DNA from 3 places in the Pseudomonas sp. GL_117 genome. Region 1 is predicted to be linked to each of the others. Evidence: predicted binding sites of a transcription regulator. Region 1 holds the regulator's gene; each other region holds the start of a gene.

Evidence for each region. The regulator FliA, encoded in region 1, starts transcription of late flagellar genes. The targets are predictions, from matches to a motif close to CTAAAGTTTNNNNNNNNNNNGCCGNTAA.
Region 2: a site for FliA is predicted at 4,466-4,493, ahead of AC3ISR_RS19055 (methyl-accepting chemotaxis protein). Genes of this name have one in related genera too.
Region 3: a site for FliA is predicted at 3,311-3,338, ahead of AC3ISR_RS13485 (methyl-accepting chemotaxis protein). Genes of this name have one in related genera too.

Annotation. Positions count from the first base shown of each region.
Region 1 covers NZ_CM174418.1:4,355,786-4,363,719, reverse strand. Annotated here, with positions in the region: gene flhA (flagellar biosynthesis protein FlhA) at 1-244, shown strand, start outside; gene flhF (flagellar biosynthesis GTPase FlhF) at 256-1,572, shown strand; gene fleN (flagellar synthesis regulator FleN) at 1,679-2,512, shown strand; gene fliA (RNA polymerase sigma factor FliA) at 2,509-3,249, shown strand; gene AC3ISR_RS19735 (chemotaxis response regulator CheY) at 3,418-3,792, shown strand; gene AC3ISR_RS19730 (protein phosphatase CheZ) at 3,811-4,599, shown strand; gene AC3ISR_RS19725 (chemotaxis protein CheA) at 4,611-6,848, shown strand; gene AC3ISR_RS19720 (protein-glutamate methylesterase/protein-glutamine glutaminase) at 6,896-7,934, shown strand, end outside.
Region 2 covers NZ_CM174418.1:4,199,551-4,207,484, forward strand. Annotated here, with positions in the region: gene AC3ISR_RS19040 (helix-turn-helix domain-containing protein) at 1-801, shown strand, start outside; gene AC3ISR_RS19045 (glutathione S-transferase family protein) at 998-1,624, opposite strand; gene AC3ISR_RS19050 (VOC family protein) at 1,757-2,212, shown strand; gene AC3ISR_RS19055 (methyl-accepting chemotaxis protein) at 2,304-4,361, opposite strand; gene AC3ISR_RS19060 (tRNA (adenine(22)-N(1))-methyltransferase) at 4,678-5,379, opposite strand; gene AC3ISR_RS19065 (FadR/GntR family transcriptional regulator) at 5,385-6,095, opposite strand; gene AC3ISR_RS19070 (MFS transporter) at 6,433-7,794, shown strand; gene gudD (glucarate dehydratase) at 7,814-7,934, shown strand, end outside.
Region 3 covers NZ_CM174418.1:3,021,398-3,029,331, reverse strand. Annotated here, with positions in the region: gene AC3ISR_RS13510 (alpha/beta fold hydrolase) at 1-489, shown strand, start outside; gene AC3ISR_RS13505 (NADP-dependent oxidoreductase) at 565-1,563, shown strand; partial or broken gene AC3ISR_RS13500 (transcriptional regulator) at 2,068-2,190, opposite strand; gene AC3ISR_RS13495 (nuclear transport factor 2 family protein) at 2,256-2,582, opposite strand; gene AC3ISR_RS13490 (winged helix-turn-helix transcriptional regulator) at 2,672-3,034, shown strand; gene AC3ISR_RS13485 (methyl-accepting chemotaxis protein) at 3,384-4,598, shown strand; gene AC3ISR_RS13480 (response regulator) at 4,608-4,976, shown strand; gene AC3ISR_RS13475 (STAS domain-containing protein) at 5,000-5,287, shown strand; gene AC3ISR_RS13470 (chemotaxis protein CheA) at 5,329-7,365, shown strand; gene AC3ISR_RS13465 (methyl-accepting chemotaxis protein) at 7,395-7,934, shown strand, end outside.

The sequences.
Region 1 (7,934 bases):
CCAGGAAGAGGGCGTTCTGCTGGAGCCAAGCATGGCTGAAAAACTGCAGCGTTCGTTGATCGACGCCGCACAACGCCAGGAAATGCAGGGCCATCCGGTGATTCTGCTGGTGGCCGGCCCCGTCCGGGCGATGTTGTCGCGGTTTGGACGCCTGGCAGTTCCGAATTTGCACGTTTTGGCTTATCAGGAAATTCCTGACAACAAGCAAGTGACTATCGTCGCGACAGTAGGGCCCAACGGCTGAGGTAGTGGGTTATGCAAGTGAAGCGTTTTTTCGCCGCCGATATGCGTCAGGCCATGAAACTGGTGCGTGATGAGCTGGGCGCCGATGCCGCGATTATCGGTAACCGTCGTATTGCCGGCGGTGTCGAGCTGACGGCTGCCCTGGATTACACGCCTTCGGCGCTGGCGCCGCGTGTGCCGAACATGGAACTCGAAGACGAGCTGCGCAAGACCGCCTCGCGCATTGTGTCGGCCCAGGCCGAACTGAGCATGCGCGGCGACAGCGATGCCACCACCAATCGCCAGTTGTTCGCCGGCCTGCCGTTGACCGCTGCGGAGCCCTTGGTTGAGCCCACCTTCACCGAACCACCGCGTCCTGCAGCGCCGCCACCGGCGGGCGCAGTCGACCAGCGTGTGTTTGACTCGATGCGCTTTGAACTCAATGGCCTGCGTGAGCTGCTGGAAGTGCAGCTGGGCTCCCTGGCGTGGACACAGTTGCAAGGCAGCAAGCCGGCCCAGGCCAACCTGTGGCGCCGCCTGCAACGCATCGGCCTGTCCGGCCCGTTGTCCCGCGACCTGCTGGCACTGACCACCGAAATCGACGAGCCTCGCCAGGCCTGGCGCATGCTGCTGGCGCACCTGGCGCGGATGATCGTCACCCCGGAAATCGAGCCCCTGGAAGAGGGCGGTGTGATCGCCATGGTCGGCCCTGCCGGCATGGGCAAGACCACCACACTGGCCAAGCTGGCCGCGCGTTATGTGCTCAAGTACGGCGCGCACAACATCGCGCTGGTGAGCATGGACAGCTACCGCATCGGCGCCCAGGAGCAGCTCAAGACCCTGGGCCGTATCCTCAATGTGTCGGTGACCCACGTCGACCCGGGCCAGTCCCTGGCCAACGCCCTCGATCCGCTGCTGCGCAAGCGCGTGGTGCTGATCGACACCGCCGGCCTGCAGGCCAGCGATCCGGCGCTGCGCATGCAACTGGAAAGCCTGGCCGGGCGTGGCATCAAGTCGAAAAATTACCTGGTGCTTGCAACCACCAGCCAGAAACAGGTTCTTACCGCTGCATACCACAGCTACAAACGTTGCGGCCTGGCCGGCTGCATCCTGACTAAACTGGATGAGACGGCGAGCCTGGGCGAAGTATTGAGCCTGGCGATCAGCCATGAATTACCGGTCGCCTACCTGACCGACGGGCCGCGGATCCCGGATGATTTGCATCTGCCGCGCCGTCATCAGTTGGTCAGCCGCGCTGTCAGCGTGCAAATGCAAGAAGAGCCTAGCGAGGAAGCGATGGCCGATATGTTCGCCGACCTCTACCACAACCCGGCAAAGCGGGTGGGTTGAGGGCAGGGCGAACACCGTGAAATGTATCTACATCGTTGGTCTGCAAGCGATTCACGCGGCCAAGCCATGTAGCCTGCGTCTAAGCAAGACAAGGTAAAGAAATAAAATGGGCAGCATGCATCCCGTACAGGTGATCGCGGTGACCGGCGGCAAAGGTGGCGTCGGGAAAACTAACGTGTCAGTGAATTTGTCCCTGGCCCTGGCAGAGCTTGGCCGTCGGGTCATGTTGCTGGATGCTGACCTGGGTCTGGCGAATGTCGACGTTCTGCTGGGGCTGACGCCCAAACACACCCTCGCCGATGTGATCGAGGGCCGCTGCGAGCTGCGTGATGTGCTGCTCCAGGGTCCTGGCGGGATCCGCATCGTACCGGCTGCCTCCGGCACCCAGAGCATGGTGCACTTGAGCCCGGCGCAGCATGCCGGCCTGATCCAGGCGTTCAGCGACATTGGCGACAACCTCGACGTGCTGGTGATCGACACCGCCGCCGGGATCGGCGAGTCGGTGGTCAGCTTCGTGCGCGCCGCGCAGGAAGTCTTGCTGGTGGTCTGCGATGAACCCACCTCGATCACCGATGCCTACGCCCTGATCAAATTGCTTAACCGTGACTACGGCATGAACCGCTTCCGCGTCCTGGCCAACATGGCCCAGAGCCCGCAGGAAGGGCGCAACCTGTTCGCCAAGTTGACCAAGGTCACGGATCGCTTTCTCGATGTCGCCTTACAATACGTAGGCGCAGTTCCCTATGACGAGTGTGTGCGCAAGGCCGTGCAAAAGCAGCGTGCGGTCTATGAAGCGTTCCCTCGTTCGAAGTGCGCACTGGCGTTCAAGGCTATTGCTCAGAAGGTCGATACTTGGCCATTGCCCGCCAATCCCCGGGGGCATCTGGAGTTTTTCGTCGAGCGATTGGTGCATCAGACGAGCGCGGGACCTGTGCTATGACATCCAGCGGCTACAACCTTTACAAGAAGTCGGCACGTGACAGCCAGGGCGAATTGATCGAGCGCTATGCGCCGCTGGTCAAGCGCATCGCCTATCACCTGCTGGCGCGCCTGCCGGCGAGTGTGCAGGTCGAAGACTTGATCCAGGCCGGCATGATCGGCCTGCTTGAAGTGTCGACCAAATACGATGCGAGCAAGGGTGCCAGTTTCGAGACGTACGCGGGCATCCGTATCCGTGGCGCGATGCTCGATGAGGTGCGTAAAGGTGATTGGGCGCCGCGGTCGGTACACCGCAATACGCGCATGGTCAGTGACGCAATTCGCGCAATTGAAGCAAAAACCGGTCGCGACGCTAAAGATCACGAAGTTGCGGCCGAACTCCAATTGAGTCTCGACGATTATTACGGGATTTTGAACGATACCTTGGGCAGCCGCCTGTTCAGCTTCGACGACCTGCTACAGGACGGCGAACACGAAGGGCTGCACGAGGACGGCGCGAGTGCACATCTTGAGCCGTCGCGCGACCTGGAGGATGAACGCTTCCAGGGCGCGTTGGCGGACGCGATTGCCAATTTGCCGGAGCGTGAGCGACTGGTGTTGGCGCTGTACTACGACGAAGAGCTGAACCTCAAGGAAATCGGTGAGGTCCTGGGGGTCAGCGAATCGCGTGTCAGCCAGCTGCATAGCCAGTGCGCAGCCCGCTTGCGGGGGCGGTTGGGAGAGTGGCGCGCGCGCTGACAGGCAGTGTGGGGACACTGCAGACGAGACCGTGAAGGCGTGACGCTTTTGCGGTTTTGCGCCGTGGTGCCCTGGGCAGTCCTTTTTGTGTAACGCCTGTTGATTGAAATGGCGCGTCCAGGTGCTGGGCGCGTTTAAGACTGCTTGGAGGTCGAATTGGACAAGAACATGAAAATCCTCATCGTTGATGACTTCTCAACGATGCGGCGGATCATTAAAAACCTGTTGCGTGACCTTGGGTTCACAAACACGGTCGAGGCGGATGACGGCCTTACGGCGATTCCGATCCTCAACAGCGGGAGCATCGACTTTCTGGTAACCGACTGGAACATGCCGGGCATGACCGGTATCGACCTGCTGCGTCACGTGCGTGCCGACGAAAAGCTGCGCGGCCTGCCCGTGCTGATGGTGACCGCCGAAGCCAAGCGTGAACAGATCATCGAAGCCGCCCAAGCCGGGGTAAACGGTTACGTGGTCAAACCTTTCACTGCATTGGCCTTGAAAGAGAAGATCGAAAAAATCTTCGAACGCATCCACGGCTAATGCCATCGCGGGGGAGCTATGGAGCATAAAGAAACATCACAGGGAGACTTCGAGTCGACCCTGAAAAAGCATGCTCACCAGTTGGTCGACTGCCTTGAGAGAGGCCAGTTCGGCGACGCGGTGCAGTTGATCCATGAGCTCAACCAGACCCGTGACCGCGGCCTGTACCAGGAAGTGGGCAAGCTCACGCGTGAGCTGCATAGTGCGATCGTCAATTTCCAGATCGACCCGCACATGCCCCAGGCCGAAGAGATCTCGCAGATCACCGATGCCACCGAGCGCCTGTCCTATGTGGTCAGGCTGACTGAGGCGGCGGCCAACCGCACCATGGACCTGGTGGAAAACGCCACGCCTCTGGTCAACGGCATGGCCACCGAAGCCCAGGCCTTGAGCCACGACTGGGGTCGCTTCATGCGCCGCGAAGTCGGGGCCGAAGAGTTTCGTGAGTTGGCACGTCGGGTCGAAGGTTTCCTGTCACGCAGTGAGCAGGAAAACCGCATGGTTTCCAGCAACCTCAATGACATTCTGCTGGCCCAGGATTACCAGGACCTCACCGGTCAGGTGATCAAGCGTGTGACCCAATTGGTCACCGAAGTGGAAAGCAATTTGCTCAAATTGGTGCTCATGGCAGGCCAGGTTGACCGTTTTGCCGGCATCGAACATGACCGCGAAGCGATCCTCTCGGAAAAAGATCCACAAAAACATCTCGCCAAGGGTGAAGGTCCGCAGATTCATGCCGATAAACGTGAAGACGTTGTATCGGGTCAAGATGATGTCGATGACCTGTTATCCAGTTTAGGCTTCTAAGGAGCACCCACATGAGCTTCGGCGCCGATGAAGAGATCCTTCAGGATTTCCTTGTAGAGGCCGGCGAAATTTTAGAGCAGTTGTCCGAGCAACTGGTCGAGCTGGAAAGCCGACCGGATGATGCGAACCTGCTCAATGCAATTTTTCGCGGTTTTCATACTGTAAAAGGGGGCGCCGGCTTCCTCCAGCTCCATGAGCTGGTGGAGTGCTGCCACATCGCCGAGAACGTGTTCGACATCCTGCGCAAGGGTGAGCGGCACGTCGACTCGGAGTTGATGGACGTGATTCTCGAAGCACTGGATGCGGTCAACGGCATGTTCAGCCAAGTGCGTGAACGTGCCCCGATCACCGCAGCCACGCCGGAACTGCTGGCCGCCCTGGCGCGCTATGCCGAGCCTGCCGACATGTCGGTGGCACCGGTGGCTGAAGCTGTGCCGGAACCTGTGGCAGAGCCCGAAGCGGACGTGACCGACAGCGAGTTCGAGCAACTGCTCAACTCCCTCAGCGCGGTCAAGGCCGAGGCTGAAGCTCCGGCAGCGCCCGTTGCGGCGCCGACGGGCGAAGACATTACCGACGCTGAGTTCGAATCGCTGCTCGACCAGTTGCACGGCAAAGGCCAGTTCGCCGCCGACGCGGTGGCACCTGCCGCGCCGACCGAAACGCCTACCGAAGCGCCAGCCGCCTCGACCAGCACCGACATCACCGACGACGAATTTGAAGCGTTGCTCGACCAACTGCATGGCAAGGGCACGTTTGCAGCCGACGCCTTGCCCGCCGTCGCAGCCACCGCGCCAACCGCGGCGGCTGCCACGCCTGCTGCACCTGCCGCACCTGCCGGCGACGGACTGATCTCCGATCACGAGTTCGAGTCGTTGCTGGACGAACTGCACGGCAAAGGCAAGTTCACCGAAGTGGGCGCGACGGCCAAGGTCGCCACGCCGGCGCCAGCAGCGGCGGCGAAAGCTGCGACTCCGGCAGCCGCCAAACCGGCTCCCGCGCCTGCTGCGGCGCCCGCCGCCGCTGCCCCAGCACGTGCCGCGGCACCTGCACCGGCTGGCGCTGAAAAGCCTGCCAGTGAAGCCGAAACCACCGTGCGGGTTGATACCGCACGCCTGGACGACATCATGAACATGGTCGGCGAACTGGTGCTGGTGCGTAACCGCCTGGTGCGCCTGGGCCTGAACAGCGGCGATGAGGCCATGCAGAAGGCCGTGTCGAACCTCGACGTGGTCACCGCCGACCTGCAAACCGCCGTGATGAAAACGCGGATGCAGCCGATCAAGAAAGTCTTCGGTCGCTTCCCGCGCCTGGTTCGCGACCTCGCGCGCCAGCTCAAGAAAGAAATCAACCTGGAACTGGTGGGTGAAGAAACCGACCTCGACAAAAACCTTGTCGAGGCCCTGGCCGACCCGCTGGTCCACTTGGTGCGCAACGCCGTCGACCACGGCGTGGAAACCCCGGAAGAACGCGAAGCCTCGGGCAAGTCCCGTGGCGGCAAGGTGATCCTGGCGGCGGAGCAAGAAGGCGACCATATCCTGCTGTCGATTACCGATGACGGCAAAGGCATGGACCCGACCATCCTGCGCAATATCGCGGTCAAGCGTGGCGTGATGGACAAGGACGCCGCCGACCGCCTGACCGACACCGAGTGCTACAACCTGATCTTCGCCCCGGGCTTCTCGACCAAGACCGAGATCTCCGACGTGTCCGGCCGTGGCGTCGGCATGGACGTGGTGAAGACCAAGATCAGCCAGCTCAACGGCTCGATCAATATCTACTCGACCAAGGGCCAGGGTTCGAAGATCGTGATCAAGGTGCCGTTGACCTTGGCGATCATGCCGACCCTGATGGTGATGCTGGGCAACCAGGCGTTCGCCTTCCCGCTGGTCAACGTCAACGAGATCTTCCACCTCGACCTGTCGCGCACCAACGTGGTCGACGGCCAGGAAGTGGTGATCGTGCGTGACAAGGCGTTGCCACTGTTCTACCTCAAGCGCTGGCTGGTGGCTTCGGCTGCCCATGAAGAGCAGCGCGAAGGCCATGTGGTGATTCTTTCCGTGGGCACCCAGCGTATCGGCTTTGTCGTCGATCAACTGGTTGGCCAGGAAGAAGTGGTGATCAAGCCTTTGGGCAAAATGCTGCAGGGAACCCCGGGCATGTCGGGTGCGACCATCACCGGTGACGGTCGGATCGCGCTGATTCTCGATGTTCCGAGCATGCTCAAGCGTTACGCCGCTCGGCGTATTTGATTCTGGTGGGGTAGGGCGGTTCGCCCGCCCCGCCTAACGGAGTGTTTATGGCAGTCAAGGTCCTGGTGGTGGACGATTCGGGTTTCTTCCGCCGCCGCGTCTCGGAAATTCTTTCCGCCGATCCAAGCATCCAGGTGGTCGGCACGGCCACCAACGGCAAAGAGGCGATTGATCAAGCCATTGCGTTGAAGCCGGACGTGATCACCATGGACTACGAGATGCCGATGATGGATGGCATCACGGCAGTTCGACACATCATGCAACGCTGCCCGACCCCGGTATTGATGTTCTCCTCGCTGACGCACGAAGGCGCCCGGGTAACCCTCGATGCGCTGGACGCTGGTGCGGTGGACTTCCTGCCGAAGAATTTCGAAGACATCTCGCGCAACCCCGAGAAGGTCAAGCAACTGCTGTGCGAGAAAGTCCACAGTATTTCCCGCAGCAACCGTCGCAGCCTGTTCAGCGCACCGGCCCCCGCGCCTGCGCCGACACCGGCGGCTGCCGCATCGGCGAGCACGTTCGGCCGCCCGGCACCCGCTCCGGTTGCCCGGCCTGCGCTGACAGCACCGACGCGTGCTGCGGCCGCCACGGCGCACTCGCCAGCGCCGAAACGCAAAGCCTACAAGCTGGTCGCTATCGGCACCTCCACCGGCGGCCCGGTGGCCTTGCAGCGCGTGTTGACGCAGTTGCCGGCCAACTTCCCGGCGCCGATTGTGTTGATCCAACACATGCCAGCGGCCTTCACCAAGGCGTTCGCCGAACGCTTGGACAAGCTGTGCCGCATCAGCGTCAAGGAAGCCGAGGATGGCGACATCCTGCGTCCTGGCCTGGCGCTGCTGGCGCCCGGTGGCAAGCAGATGATGGTGGACGGGCGCGGTGCGATCAAAATCCTGCCGGGCGACGAGCGCCTGAACTACAAACCCTGTGTGGACATCACCTTCGGTTCGGCTGCCAAGTCCTACGGCGACAAAGTTCTGGCGGTGGTCCTCACCGGCATGGGCGCCGACGGCCGTGAAGGCGCGCGCCTGCTCAAGCAGGGCGGCAGCGCGATCTGGGCGCAGGACGAAGCCAGCTGCGTGATCTATG
Region 2 (7,934 bases), 160 kb from region 1:
CTTGACCGGCTTGGGCTTGTCAGTAAACGGCGCTTCAAGCGACGGCACAGCACTGCTCACAGGGAAATGCGCGAAGCCAACGAGCCCAACAAGACGTGGTGCGTTGATTACAAGGGGCAGTTCAAGATGCTCAACGCCCAGATGTGCTATCCCCTGACCGTTACGGACCATGCCTCTCGCTTGATTTTGGCCTGCAGGGCTCACCCCAAAATCAAGACCTTGCCCGTCAAACAGGCATTCGAGAGGCTTTTTCAAGAGTACGGGATGCCGGAAGTCATTCGTTCTGACAACGGCGTTCCTTTTGCTTCTCCAGGCCTGGCAAGAATGTCCACACTGGCAGTTTGGTGGATCCGCCTGGGTATTTACCCGGAGCGAACCATGCCGGGAAGACCTGCCCAGAACGGCCGGCACGAACGGATGCATCGTAGTTTGAAGTTTGAGTTGCCACTGGGGAAAAACCTGGTTGAGCAGCAGCTCTTGCTGGAGCATTTTCGACATGAATTCAATTACATACGACCTCACGAGGCGCTGGGCATGAAGCGCCCGGGTGAGGTATATGTGCCGTCTACTCGACCTTATCCAGGATGTCTGCCGGATGTGGAGTATGCCGCGGAAATGAAAGTACGAAGCGTCAGACAGAACGGCTCAATCATGTGGAAAGGAAAGTTGTTGTTTGTAAGCGAAGCGCTATCAGGAGAGCGGATTGCGCTCAAAGAAGTTGAAGATGATGTTTGGGATCTGTACCTGTGTGACTATCCCCTAGGGAGGCTTGGACGAGGCATGAGCCGCGTCCAAGCCTAAAATGTGTAAACGATGTCCCCGGTTTCAGATGTAAAGGATGTCTACGGTTCTACACCGCGCCGGGTGGCGCAGCCGCCCCAAACGATGCGCCGCGGTGTTGCAGGGGGACCGAGGTGCCGGGATTTGGGGCGGCTGCGCCACCCGGCGCGGGGCAAGCCCGCTCACTACAGTGGCCCGTTTGGTGTACATCAGGGGGTTATTTGGCGAATGCGTACTCGCCACCTTGCTCCACTGCCTTGCGATACGCCGGGCGTGCCTGGAATTTCTGCACCCACGCCGCCAGGTGCGGATACGCCGCCAACTTGCCCTGTGCCCCGGCGACTTCGCCAATAAAACTCATCTGAATATCCGCGCCGCTCAACTCATCCCCCAGCAGATACGGCTTCTCCTTGAGCACATCGTTCAGGTACCCCAGGTAATTGGCCACTTCCGCTTCGATGCGCGGATGCAACGGCGCGCCCGCCTCGCCCAGGCGGCCGACATAGAGGTTGAGCATCAACGGCAACATCGCCGAGCCTTCGGCGAAGTGCAGCCATTGCACATACTGGTCGTAGGCGGCGCTGGCCGGGGCCGGTTGCAGGCGGCCGGCGCCGTGGCGGCGGATCAGGTAGTCGATGATCGCGGCGGACTCGATCAGCACCTGGCCGCCGTCCTCGATCACCGGGGATTTGCCCAGCGGGTGGATGGCCTTGAGTTCAGGCGGTGCAAGGTTGGTCTTCGGATCGCGCTGGTAACGTTTGATCTGGTACGGCAGGCCGAGCTCTTCGAGCAGCCAGAGGATGCGCTGCGAGCGGGAGTTGTTGAGGTGGTGGACGGTGATCATAGGGTGGCTCCGCTGGGCGACAGTAAATGACTGAGCAAGAGACTACGCCACTGGCCTGGAGTGCCAGGAAATATATTTCAGTGTGACGGGCGCCATGGTTAGGATGGGGATCGGCTCGTACGGAGAGGCACCATGGATCTGAAATTCAGTCACGTCGACATACTGGTCGAAAACCTCGACGAGGCCTGCGCCTATTACGCGCACATCCTCAAGGCCCGCATCTCCAAGACGTTCGTGTGGGAACGCGGCGGCCTGCACGTGCTGTATGCCGTGGTGCTGCTGGGGCAGGAGCGCTTCATGCTGGTCCAGCCCATTGCGGGGAACTTGCGCGCATTGCTGGACGCCCACGGCGAAGGGATGATTTACCGGCATTGCTACACCACGCCGGACATCGAAATCGCCTACGACGAACTGGTCGCCGCTGGGGTGCAACCCGAAGACGAAAACGGCACGCCGCTCGCCCGCGAGAACCTGCAATCGCCGTCCGGCGGACGCATCATCTGGTTGCCCAAGCGGTTCGGGCATTTCTCCATGGAAATCCTCGAAGCGGCAACGCTGGAAGCCTTTATTGCAGAGGCATTTGACTGATCGCCGCCCGCTCCCATCGAAATGCTGAAAGGCACTCAAAGATGGGAAGAGGCTCGCCCCCTCCCACACAAGCGCGCGACACAAACAGAGATCAGCTCAACCGGAACCGTGCAGTGTTGTCACTCAACGCCTGGCTGCCCTTGCTCAACGTATCGGCCGCCTGGTTGACCGCCCGTGCACCGTCAAGCAAGCGCCCCGCCGCCTGGTCCACCTGCTGGATATTGCCGCTGACTTCATCCGCCGTCGCGGCCTGTTCTTCTACCGCCGTGGCGATCTGCGCCAGGGTGTCGGTGACGTTCTGCACCGCGCCGGCGATCTCGCCCAGGCGCGTGCCGAGCCCGGTGACGGACTCGGCATCGGTCAGCGCTTGCTCGCACGCGGCGCCCATCAGGGTGACCGCCTGGCTCACCGTCGCGCGCAGGCTGTCCACGGTGCTGGCGATCTGCGCGGTGGAGGCCTGGGTGCGTTGCGACAGGCTGCGCACTTCATCGGCCACCACCGCAAAACCACGGCCCTGTTCGCCGGCGCGGGCGGCTTCGATGGCGGCGTTGAGCGCCAGCAGGTTGGTCTGCTCGGCAATGCCACGGATGGTGTCGACCACCGATTGAATCTGCTGGCCCTGCTGGCTGACTTGCTCCAAGGCATTGGCGGTGTCGGTCAGGCGCCTGTTGAGCTGCTGGATGCTCGCCGTGGTGCGCTGGCTGTCGCGGCTGCTGTCTTCGGCGATGCGCCGGGTCTGCTGGGCGCTGCCCGAGGCTTGTTCGCAACTGCGCGCGACGCCCATGGACGTAGCGGCCAACTGGGTCGCGGCGGCGGCAATCTGGCTGATCTGTTGTTGCTGGTCTTCGACTTCGTTGAGGGTGCTGCCCGATTGCGAATTGAGGGTGAGCACCGCCGAGCCCAATTGCTGGGTCTCGTGATTGACCCCCAGCAGGCTGGTGCGCAATTGCACCACTGCGACGTTCAGCGCAGTGCTGATCGCCGCCAGTTCGTCACGCCCTTGCACCGCCACTTCCACACACAGGTTGCCGTCACGCAGCGACTCCGCCAGGGTGGTGATGCCACTGGCGCTGCGGCGGATCGAGGCTTGCAGGCACATAAACAGGTACAGCGCCGCCAACGCCAGCAGGCTGAACGTCGCCGCCACGGGAATGATCTGCTGCAGCGAGCGGTTGTGGTAATAGCTCAACCGCGCATCCAGGGACTTCAGCGTCTGGTTGCGCAGCGCGCCGAGGCTGTCGAGCATGGTATCGACACTGCTTTCGAACGCTGTGGTATCGAGCTTGATGGTGCCGCCGAACACGCCGTCGTCGAGGACCTTGAGTTGGTTATCCAGGCCTTGCAGGCTGCTGTCGTACTGCGCGGTCCACGCCTCGATGCCCGCGTATTGCTTGGCCTTGAGCGAGGCGGCGGCCTTGACCAACTGATCCCGCGCATCGCCGATGCGACCGCGCAGGTCGCGCATCTGCAAGCGGCTTTGCAGGGTGAACTGGCCAGACGCGATGGACGACTGGCCCACACTGGCCATGCGTCCGATGCGCTCGATCAGGTCGGGGGTGTGCTGGGTGGAAATCTGCATCAGCAGGTAGGTTTCCAGCCATGGGTCGAGGATCAGGCCGGTGTCCAGGGTCACCTGTTCGCGCAGGGTTTGCATCGCAGTCAGGGCTGCGGTGAAGCGATCATAGCCGTCCGGCCACCAGCCCACGGCACGCAAGGCTTGGGAATCCATACCCTTGACCGTGGCCTGCAACGCCTCGAAGCGCGCCAGGATGTCGGCGCTGGCATGCTGGGCCTTGAGCGCCTCGCCGAGGGTTTGCAGGCTTTGCAGCAGCACCGGGAAGTTGGCATCGACCTTGTCCATCGCCGCCTTCGCCGCCGGTGTGGGAGCGTGCAGGATGTCGGCGGCTTTCCAGCGTGCAGCCAGGTTGCGCTGGGCGGTCAGCTGGGCGTCCAGCGCGTCCATCGCCAGCAGTTGGCGCACGCCGGACTGCTCGCTGGAGATCACAGTCAATTTGGCGCGGTAGTCCTGCCCGATCATCCACAGGCTGCCGGCCAGGGGCAGCATGAACAGGAAGAACAGGATCTGGAACTTGCGCGCGAAACCAAAACGGCCGAGTAGGCGGATACCGGGTGATAAAAAGCTGTGCATGTCCGACCACTCCCTAAAACGACCCACGCGGTGCACCGCACGGTGAAGCCTTGAAATGACTAACGGCAAAACGCCATGTCATTGATTAACTTGGCTCAAGCAAGATACGGGCCGTAGGGTGGGAGGCTTGAGTTACGCGGGGTGGCACACAAAAAGCGCACGCCACTTGCCCTGAAATGGGGCAAAAGCACTCAGTACCGCTCACAGGCGTAACCATTGGTACAAAACAACGGATGTGGAGCGGGCCCTGGTGCCAGTCAGTCAGGGGCGAACACTGTGCTTGTGGAGAGGGTGCAAGCGGCCTCGCCACATTTTTTCACTCGCCTTTCAACAGTGCGGTGATCCAGCTGACGTGCCGCGCAAGCGCTTGCAACTTGTCCTCAAGCCCCGCCTGGCGCGCCTGTTCAAGGCTGGCCAAGGTCTTTTGTTTCTCGCGCAGCGTACGTTGCCACTTGGCCAAAAACACCGGGCTGCGTGCCTGCAAGTGCAACGGGCCGAAGTATAGTTGCTCGGCGCTGTAGCGCATGGGCTCGCCGCGCTCGGCGACGATGATTTCGTAGTAGAAGCGGTTCTCGTGCAGCAACTCCTCGTGAAGGATGGCGTAGCCGTTGTCCATCAACCATTGGCGTAACGGTTGCTCACCGCCGTTGGGTTGCAGGACCAGCCGCTCGCGGCCGTTCAGGTGCGCCTTGCCGCTGGCGAGAATGTCGCGGATGGTTTCGCCGCCCATGCCGCACAGGCTGATCGCGGTGATGCCGTCTTGCGGCTCGATGGCCGCCAAGCCTTTGGCCAGACGTACGCTGACCTGTTGTTCCAGGCCGTTGTCACGCACGGTGCGCTGCGCCGCGTGAAAGGGCGTAGCCGCCACCTCGCCCGCCACCGCCGCGGTGATTGCGCCACGGCGTAACAACGCCACCGGCAGGTAAGCGTGGTCGGAGCCGATATCGGCCAGGCGTGCGCCGGCGGGCACGTTCGCCGCCACGCGCTCCAGGCGCATGGATAAAGTGTGTTCGTTCAACTGCCCTACTCTCCCGAAAATCGATCGCGACTGTTGCTCAAGTGCAGCACCATCGCGGCGCGTGCGGCGTCCGGGTCCTGGCGCTTGATCGCATTGAAGATTGCCTCATGCTCCAGGTGCGCCAACTGGCCCAATTGGGCGAAATCCGCGCCGCCGCGCTCGGCGCCCTTGACCTGGGTGCGCGGAATCATCGCATTGCCCAGGTGCAGCATGATTTCGGTGAAGAAGGTATTGCCGGTGGCTTCGGCGATCAACTGGTGAAAGCGCTTGTCTGCTTCCACGCAACTGTCGTTGTTGGCCAGGCAAGCCTGGTAGTCACTCAGCGCCACACGCATGCGCGCCAGTTGTTCATCACTCCTGCGCAGTGCGGCCAGTGCCACCGCCTGCACCTCAAGGCCCAAGCGCAACTCGAGCACGCTGCGCACGCTGGCCACCGTGTCCACATGCAGGCGCAGGCCGGATTGCGCTTGCGGCGCGAGCACAAAGGTGCCGATGCCGTGGCGTGTCTCCACCAGCCCCGAGGCCTGCAACTTGGACAGCGCCTCGCGGACCACGGTACGGCTTACCCCGTGTTCAGCCACGATGGTGGATTCGGATGGCAGCTTTTCACCGGGCTGCAACTGCCCGAGCAGGATGCGCTGGGTCAGCGCGTCGAGCACGCCTTGGGCGAGGTTGTTGGAACGTTTACGGACAGGCGTTCCGTTTTCATTGGGCATCGTTACGGGTCCACGGGGCTGGGCTGGTGGGAGCTTAACACCCTGCCCGCAGACGAGGCCGGGCAGATTCAAAACCCCACCTACTTGTATGATGACTATCTTTTACCTGGCACAAGCTCAAACACATCGCCAAGGCATCCACATCTATTCACACCCGCCAAAAAGCCTAATAAACCCCTGCAAACACTGGTAAATAACCAAAACACCAATAAACCCTACAGCCTTATAAAAACAAAAATCACAGCGCCCGATTGCGGCTTCAAGAAAAGCACTTGTATGATGTCTATCAACAAGACGCACAAACCCGCATAAAAATAATCAGGGGGAGTTTTGAACTGTGACCCATTCAAGCCATGCATCCGCCGCTTCAACCAGTGATCCCGTCCTCGCGCGCGCCGTGAGCAAAGTGAAGCGCCACGTGCTGCCACTGTTCGTGATTATGTTCATCCTCAACTACATCGACCGGGTCAACATCGGCTTCGTGCGCACGCACATGGAGCATGACCTGGGCATCGGCGCAGCGGCCTACGGCTTCGGCGCCGGGTTGTTCTTTATCGGCTACGCGCTCTTCGAAGTGCCCTCCAACATGCTCCTGCAAAAGGTCGGCGCACGGATCTGGCTGACCCGCATCATGTTCACCTGGGGCATCGTCGCCACGCTGATGGCGTTCATCCAGAACGAAACCCACTTCTACATCCTGCGGTTTCTGCTGGGTGTGGCCGAGGCGGGTTTCTTCCCGGGGGTGATCTACTACTTCACCCGCTGGTTGCCCGGCGTTGAGCGCGGCAAGGCCATCGCGATCTTTCTCAGTGGCTCGGCGGTTGCCTCGCTGATTTCCGGCCCCTTGTCGGGGGCGCTGTTGCAGATCGAAGGCTTCGGCCTGCACGGCTGGCAATGGATGTTCGGCATCGAAGGCCTGGCCTCGGTGGCGCTGGGGTTCTTTGTGTGGTTCTGGCTCGACTCCAAGCCTCACGACGCGAAATGGATGAACCGCGAAGAGCAGGACGCACTGGTCAACGCCATCGACCAGGAACAACGCGACCGTGAAGCGCTGAGCACGGTCAAGCCGACCATCGGCAAGCTGCTCAAGGACCGCCAGATCATGCTGTTCTGTGCGTTGTACTTCTGCATCCAGTTGACGATCTACGCCGCGACGTTCTGGCTGCCGAGCATCATCAAGAAGATGGGTGAGTTGAGTGACGTGCAGGTCGGTTTCTTCAACTCGATCCCGTGGCTGATCTCGATCATCGCCATGTACGCCTTCGCGTCGCTGTCGGGCAAGTTCAAGTTCCAGCAGGCGTGGGTTGCGGCGGCGTTGTTGATTGCGGCGGCGGGCATGTTCATGTCCACCACCGGCGGGCCGGTGTTTGCCTTCGTGGCGATCTGTTTTGCGGCGATCGGTTTCAAGTCGGCGTCGTCGCTGTTCTGGCCGATTCCCCAGGGCTACCTGGATGCGCGCATCGCTGCGGCGGTGATCGCGCTGATCAACTCCATCGGCAACCTGGGCGGCTTTGTTGCGCCGACCACGTTCGGCTTCCTGGAACAGACCACCGGGTCGATCCAGGGCGGCCTCTACGGCCTGGCCGGCACCTCGGTGCTGGCCGCGATCCTGGTGTTTTTTGCCAAGACCTCGCCCTCTGCCGCGCTGGCGGCACCGAGCGTCGTGCCCAGCGGCGCGGCCATCAGCAAACCTCTCTGAGCCTATTTAGGAACCTGCCATGAACACGCCTATCGTCAGCGATTTCCAAGTCATCCCGGTCGCCGGCCATGACAGCATGCTGCTCAACCTCAGCGGTGCCCACGGTCCGTATTTCACGCGCAACATCGTTATCCTCAAGG
Region 3 (7,934 bases), 1.3 Mb from region 1:
GCCCCTGAACGGGTGCGCAAACTTATTTTGACCGGTACCGGGCCGGCGGGCGGCGAAGGTATAGATAAGGTGTGGTCTGTGTCGTGGCCGTTGATGCTTAAGGGGCTCCTGACAGTGCGCGACCCGAAGTTTTACCTTTTCTTCACCGCTACGGCCAATGGGCGAAAAGCTGCCAAGGATTTTTTAAAACGCCTGAAGGAGCGCAAGACATATCGAGACAAAAACCCAACGCCTGCTGCCTTCATGCGGCAACTGAAGGCGATTCAAACCTGGGGCCGGCAACAGCCACAGGATCTCAGCCGCATCCAGATACCCACGCTGATCGTAAACGGTGATAGCGACATCATGGTTCCTACTGTGAACTCTGCCGAGTTGGCGAACCGAATTCCAAATTCACAACTGATCATTTACCCCGACGCGGGTCATGGCGGAATCTTCCAATACCACACTGATTTCGTGACGAGAGCGACCGCATTTTTGAATGCCTGAACACCTTCGGCTCGCCTTACAGCAGCACGCTGGCTTGGGCATGCTGCCACCCCATTGAACCATGAGAACCGAATCATGAAAGCCTTCCTGATCGACCGTTACGGCAAAAATCATGGACGTATTGGCGAGGTACCGGAACCGGAACCGGGAATCAACGACGTCCTTGTCAAGGTGCATGCCAGCAGCGTCAACCTGCTGGACTCGAAGATCAGCAAAGGTGAATTCAAACTGATCCTGCCGTATACATTCCCGCTGATTATGGGTAACGACTTAGCCGGCGTCGTCGTCCGCGTGGGGTCAGGGGTGCGCGACTTCAAGCCCGGGGATGAGGTCTATGCCCGCCCTCCTCAATCACGCATTGGCGCTTTTGCCGAGCTGATTGCGGTGGATGAAAGTGCTCTTGCGCTGAAACCCAAAAATATCTCCATGGAAGAAGCTGCTTCTCTTCCCTTGGTTGCGCTGACCGCCTGGCAGGTGTTGGTTGATACAGCCCGGTTGAAAAAGGGGCAAAAAGTCTTTATCCACGCGGGTTCCGGTGGTGTCGGCACAATTGCCATCCAGCTTGCAAAGCATCTAGGTGCTTTCGTTGCCACTACGACCAGCACAAGTAACGTGGATTGGGTCAAGGCATTAGGGGCGGACGTTGTCATCGATTACAAGCAGCAAAACTTCGAAAACGTCTTGCGCGACTACGATGTCGTATTAAACAGCCTAGGCCCTGTCGACCTGGAAAAATCACTCAGCATTCTCAAGCCTGGTGGCCAGCTTATCTCCATCTCAGGGCCGCCGACGGCAGAGTTCGCACGGGAGCAAAAGCTGTTCTGGGGACTGGGCTGGGTCATGCGTCTGTTAAGCAGCGGCATACGCAGAAAAGCCCGCAAGCAAGGCATCAACTATGCGTTCGTGTTCATGCGTGCGAGCGGCGCCCAGTTGGAAAATATCACTGCGCTTGTCGAGTCCGGCGCTATCACACCAGTGATCGACCGCGCCTTCCCTTTCGAAGCAACGGCTGAGGCATTGAGCTATGTCGAACGTGGCAGAGCCAAAGGCAAGGTGGTCATCAAGATCATATGACCAAGCAGGCAATCAATAACCAAAACCCTGGACGAGGGTTTACGTTTATCGCATTTCGATGCGTGCGAGCAGGTCAGGAAACAAGCGAATGACTGTCGATAATCTGAAGACACGCAAATCCGTGCCACCCCATGAATCAGATCAAGGTCAGGCAGGTAGCGTTGTCTCACTGGTCTGTGACTCGACCCTTCTGCCAGACGAGAGTTCTGGTACAGCGATACGTGAAGCCCACTTGTCAGAAGTGTCCTGTAGTAACCCTGTTTCACCGCCAGGAAAATTTGAGCCGCCGTCCAAACCCGCTCCGCCAACGCCTCCAACCATAGTCTGGCGCACGTTAATGCTGGAGCAATAATGCTGAACCACCTTGCTATCTGGAAATTCACCTGACCCGTCCAGCAGCGCCACTCAGCCCAACTGCCGAAGAATTCTGGGCCAGGGTGGGCAGCGACTGATAATGCATCCAATAAAAAAGGCCCCGAAGGGCCCCTTGTACTCAAACCAAACTCACTTTGTCAGCCAGGACTCAACTGTGGCGGAGCCGTGTTCTGCTTTCCATTCTTTCAAGGTCTTGTGATTGCCGCCTTTGGTTTCGACGACTTCGCCGGTGTGCGGTTTTTTGTAGACCTTCAACCACCCGTGGTCACGTCCGGATACGGGATCGCGACAACCTTCCAACCCATTGCCGACAGTCATCAACCAATCTCAAGGGCGTTTATCTTTCCATCATGAACACTGAAGGTGTATGTCACTACCGCAGGACTGCCGGGAAAATTACCGGAGAGCCGCACGCTGATCACCGACTTTGCCTCATCCTCCTGACTGTCCACGGGTTCGGCCGTGTATTGGTACTTCGCTTTCGCTGCCGCTCTCCATGCGGTGATGGCATCAATACCCACGATGGTTTTTCCTTCATCCAGGACTGTCGCATCCTGCGTAAATACTGTGTTTAAGGTGCCGACGTCGGTGCCGGTCTCACTTGTAAAATAGGCTTCAATGGCTGGATGCCGACTAATACTCATCGAGTTATTCTCCTGATAGACAAGTGCTACTCATGATCAGCGCCTCAGCCAAACTCGACAAGAACGCACGAAAAAGTAAGTGACTACCAATGAGCCATAACAAGGTCTACACGCCTGATTCAGCTGCCGAAGATGTCAATGCCGTACTTGCACTACTGCGTGGCAGATGGAAACTGGTCATTTTGTTTCATCTCTTCGATGGCAAGGTTCAGCGCTTTTCAGATCTCGAACGCGTGGTCAGTGGCATATCTCAAAAAATGCTGGCTCAACAACTGCGGGGGCTGGAGCAAGATGGGCTGGTGATACGTACCGTCTACGACGAAAAGCCACCTCGAGTGGACTACCGCCTGACGGCTTGGGGACAAAAGCTTTGTCCGGTGCTTGATGGCATGTTGAAGTGGGCCGAGGCCGACCACGAACAGGTATCACCCTCCTCCTCTCTTCCGGCCTAGGTGTTCGAGGGCCGGGCTCTCGTTACGACGGCGGTATAGCAAGGCGCCCGGTTGCGTGGCTGTACGCTAGGCGCTCGATCGCTCGGGCTTGAGCGCGCCTGGTGATTACGATCTACGCTAAGACACTGGCGCCTTTAATCGCCAAGAATACCTTTGTGGAGCAAGCTGTCCCTGCTGGTGTCGTTGGTTTGGCTCATGCGAGATTTGGATGCGGTGAGTACACCCGAGAAACAGTCGCCTGCTGGTCATAAATCAGACAGATGGCACTTAGGTTGTCTAAAGTTGTGACGCACGGCGCAGATAAGTCGTATGTCATCTCCACGCGCAACACAGTTCAAGGATCGAACTCATGACCCAGCGTCAATCCAGCCGCACTCCCCCTCTCGCTCATCCGCGTTTTCGCTGGTTCGCTTTGATCCCGGTGGTACCTGCCGTGATTTGGACACTGGTGCAATCAACCTCTGCGGCCAACCTGGCGGCTTGCGCGGTACTGGTGCTGATCGGCCTCGGTGCCTGCGCCTGGAGTGCGAGTTCGCAGCGTAACGCCGTGCAGCTAGGCATCGCGCAGGTGCAGGCGGCTCAGGCCGACGCGGGCGCGGCGCGCAACGGTATGGCCTCGCGGGCACAGCTGGATGAGGTGTTGCTGGGCGCCATGCCGATCTGGGCCAAGCAGGTGGAAAGCTCGCGCCATCAGACCGAAGAAGCGATTGTGAGCCTGGCTAACCGGTTTACCGGGATCGCCACGCGCTTGCAGGAAACGGTACACGCCTCGCAGCACGCTGCCGGAGAACTGGATGGGCACGCCGCCGATGGGCCGCTTGAGGCGCTGGCACGCAGCGACAGTGAACTGAGCCAGGTGATCAATTCGCTCAAGGCCACGCAAAGCAGTCGTGATCAAACCCTGGCCCAGGTCCGCAGCCTGACCGCCTACACCGGCGAACTGCGCACCATGGCCGCTGATGTGGCGGCGATTGCTGCACAAACCAACCTACTGGCCCTCAACGCAGCCATCGAGGCGGCGCGGGCCGGTGAGGCCGGTCGTGGCTTCGCGGTGGTGGCCGATGCGGTGCGCAGCCTGTCGAGCAAATCCAGTGAAACCGGCCAGCAGATGTCGGCCAAGGTCGACATCATCAATAACGCCATTACGCAATTGGTGCACGCTGCGTCCAGCAACGCCGACCAGGACAGCCATTCGGTGGCCGAATCCGAAAACAGTATTCAAGTGGTGCTTGAGCGCTTCCAGAACATCACCGGGCGTCTGGCCGACTCCGCCGACCTGCTCAAGCAGGAAAGCTACGGCATCCGCGATGAGATGACCGAGGTGCTGGTCAACCTGCAATTCCAGGATCGGGTCAGCCAGATCCTCAGTCACGTGCGCGACAACATGCACGCTTTGCATGAACACCTCCTGCAAGCCAGCCTGGCCCCCGACCAGGCGGTCGCCGTCGACGCCCGGCAGTGGCTGGCGCGCATGGAAGCCACCTATGCCACCGACGAGCAACGGCGCATCCACCATGGCGATGCGGCCGCGCAGCACAATTCTCAAGACATTACTTTCTTTTAGGAGTACCTCATGGCGAAGAATGTATTAGTGGTCGACGACTCCAGCAGTGTGCGGCAGGTGGTCGGTATTGCCTTGAAAAGTGCCGGTTACGACGTGATCGAAGCCTGCGACGGCCGGGATGCCCTGGGCAAGCTCACCGGGCAGAAGGTGCACCTGATCATCAGCGATGTGAACATGCCCCACATGGACGGCATCACCTTCATCAAGGAGGTCAAGAAGCTGGCCAATTACAAGTTCACGCCTATCATCATGCTGACCACTGAGTCCCAGGAGTCGAAGAAGGCCGAGGGTCAGGCCGCTGGCGCCAAGGCCTGGGTGGTCAAGCCGTTCCAGCCGGCGCAGATGCTGGCAGCGGTGTCCAAACTGATACTGCCCTGAACCCCGGCGCCAGGGAGGCTCCCATGCCGATCACCATCGACACCTTCGACGACACTGCCCGCGTGCGCATTGACGGTGAGCTGACGATTTACACCGTCGCGGAACTGGCAGGTGCGCTGCTGCCGCAGATCGGCGCGTCGCCATGCCTTGAGCTGGACCTGTCCCAGGTCACGGAAATGGATGGCGCCGGCTTGCAGTTGCTTGCGGTCATCCGGCGTGAGGCCGGCATCAGCGGTACAGGCTTGAGCGTGACCGGCCAGAGCCAGGTGGTCATCCAGGCGCTCCAACTGTGTCGCAGTGAGGCCTCATAGTCAGCGCTTCCCACGTTTTTTGATCGACAAGGAAAGGTCCGGTGAGCATCAATCTCGATCAGGCACAGCAGACATTCATCGTTGAGGCACGCGAGCTGTTGCAGGACATGGAGCAATCCCTGCTGCAATTGGAAAGCGAGCCCGCCGACCAGGATGCCATTGGCGCGATTTTCCGCGCCGCCCACACCATCAAGGGTTCGGCGGGCCTATTCGGTCTGGCGTCGATCGTGGGGTTCACGCATATCGTCGAAAACGTGCTCGACCACCTGCGCGAAGGCAGTGTGGCGGTGGACGCCGCTTTGATCGCACTGCTGCTCAAGTGCGGTGACCACATGCTCGAATTGATCGAAGTGGTCGCCGACCGCGGTGAGACGCCGACGCCCGCCGCGCTGGAGCGCGGTGAGGCATTGCGCGAGGCACTGAGTGCCTATTCGCCGCTGCCAACCACCGTTGTCAGCGTCGACACCGCTGAGGTGGGCGACGACGCGGCGGTGGAAGTGCTTTGGCATATTGACCTGCGCTTCGGCGTGGATGTCTTCCGCAACGGCATGGACCCGTTGTCGTTCCTGCGTTACCTCGACACCCTGGGCACGCTGTTGCAGGTCACCACCTTGACTCAGCACATTCCGCCCGCCGCCAGCTGGGACCCGGAAAGCTGCTATCTGGGCTTCGAGATTGACCTGCGCTCGACGGCCAGCCACGCCACCCTCAAGGAGGTATTCGACTTTGTGCGTGATGACTGTGAAGTGCAGATCAGCGCCGTAGACGAAGCGCCTGAGCGCACGACGGCCATCGCTCGCGACCTGGTCACCCAGGCCGAGCCCGCCTTTATGCCAGCAGCATCGCCGCGTCCGGCGCCCAGTGAGGTGAAGACCCGCGACGGCAATTACGTGCGCGTCAACGCCGACAAACTCGACGAGTTGATCAATCTGGTCGGCGAGTTGGTGATCGCCAGCGCCGGCGCTAACCTGCTGGCCCGCTCCTCTAACAATGACCCGTTGCAAGAGGCGGCTTCGACGGTCTCGGGGCTGGTGGAAGAGATCCTCGATGGCGCCCTGCACTTGCGCATGATCCCCATCGGCGACACGTTCAACCGCTTCCGCCGCGTGGTGCGCGATATCAGCCAGGAGCTGGGCAAGGACATCGAACTGATCATCAGCGGTGCGGAAACCGAACTGGACAAGACCGTGGTCGAGAAGATCGGCGACCCGCTGATGCATCTACTGCGCAATGCCATGGACCACGGTATCGAAAGCGCCGATGCGCGGCGTGCGGCCGGCAAGTCGGCGAAGGGCCATCTGAGCCTCAATGCTTACCATGACTCGGGGAGCATCGTCATTGAGATCGCCGACGACGGCGCCGGGCTCAACCGCGACCGCATCCTGCAGAAGGCCCAGGAACGCGGGCTGGTGGCCAGTGGTGCGCTGCTCACCGACCAGGAGATCTACAACCTGATCTTCGAAGCGGGTTTCTCTACCGCCGAGGCCGTGACCAACCTGTCCGGGCGCGGCGTTGGCATGGACGTGGTCAAGCGCAATATCACCTTGTTGCGCGGCACCGTCGACCTCGACAGTCGCCCCGGCAAGGGCACCGTGGTGCGCATTCGCTTGCCGCTGACCCTGGCGATCATCAATGGGTTCATGGTCGGCATCGACCAATCCACCTATGTGATTCCGCTGGACATGGTCCAGGAGTGTATCGAGCTGGATGAAGACCTGCGCCAGTCCAGCCGTGACACGGGATATCTGGACCTGCGTGGCGAAGTGTTGCCACTGGTTCACCTGCGCGATCACTTCAATCACGAAGGCCCGGTCGCCCGACGTCAGAATGTAGTGGTAGTGCGCAATGCCGAGCATAAGGCCGGGCTGGTGGTCGATGACCTGCTCGGCGAGTTCCAGACCGTGATCAAACCCCTGGGCAAGTTGTTCGGCGCACTGCGCGGCATCAGCGGCTCGACCATATTGGGCAGCGGCGCGGTGGCCTTGATTCTGGATGTACCGGTACTGCTCAACCAAATCGTACAACTGGAAGCACGCACAACCCAGGCGCCTCAGTCGCCAACGGTCGTTGCCCGCTGACGGATTTGCAATTCCATGGAGGTTCCCCGATGAAATGGTTCTACGATCTTAAGATTTCCACCAAGTTGATCAGCTCGTTCCTGCTGGTCCTGGTGCTCACCGGGGCGATGGGCGGCTTCGCCATCCACCAGCTCGGTGCGGTCAACCATGCGGCCCAGGACATCAAGGGCAACTGGATGCCCTCCATGCGCGCAGCCGCCGGCATGCGTTTTTTTGCCGCCAACTACCGTTTGAAAGAAAACCGCCACATCGCTACCGAAATTCCCGAGGAAAAGGCCCAGGCCGAACACGAAGCCACCGAAGCGCGCCAGCAGTTCGAAACCCGCATGGGCACCTACGAGCAATTGCTGTCCAACGATGAAGACCGTCAACTCCTGGCCAGCGTCAAAAGCGCTTGGGATGCCTACCTTGCAAGCAGCAAGCAGGTGCTTGAGTTTTCTCGCCAGAACCAGAACGCCCAGGCGAGCGGTTTGCTCAGGGGAGAATCCAGGGGGTATTTCGATGAGGTGACCGCTCGGCTGCAGAAAATGGTCGAGTTCAACGACGCCGGCGCGAGCGCCGCCGGCGAC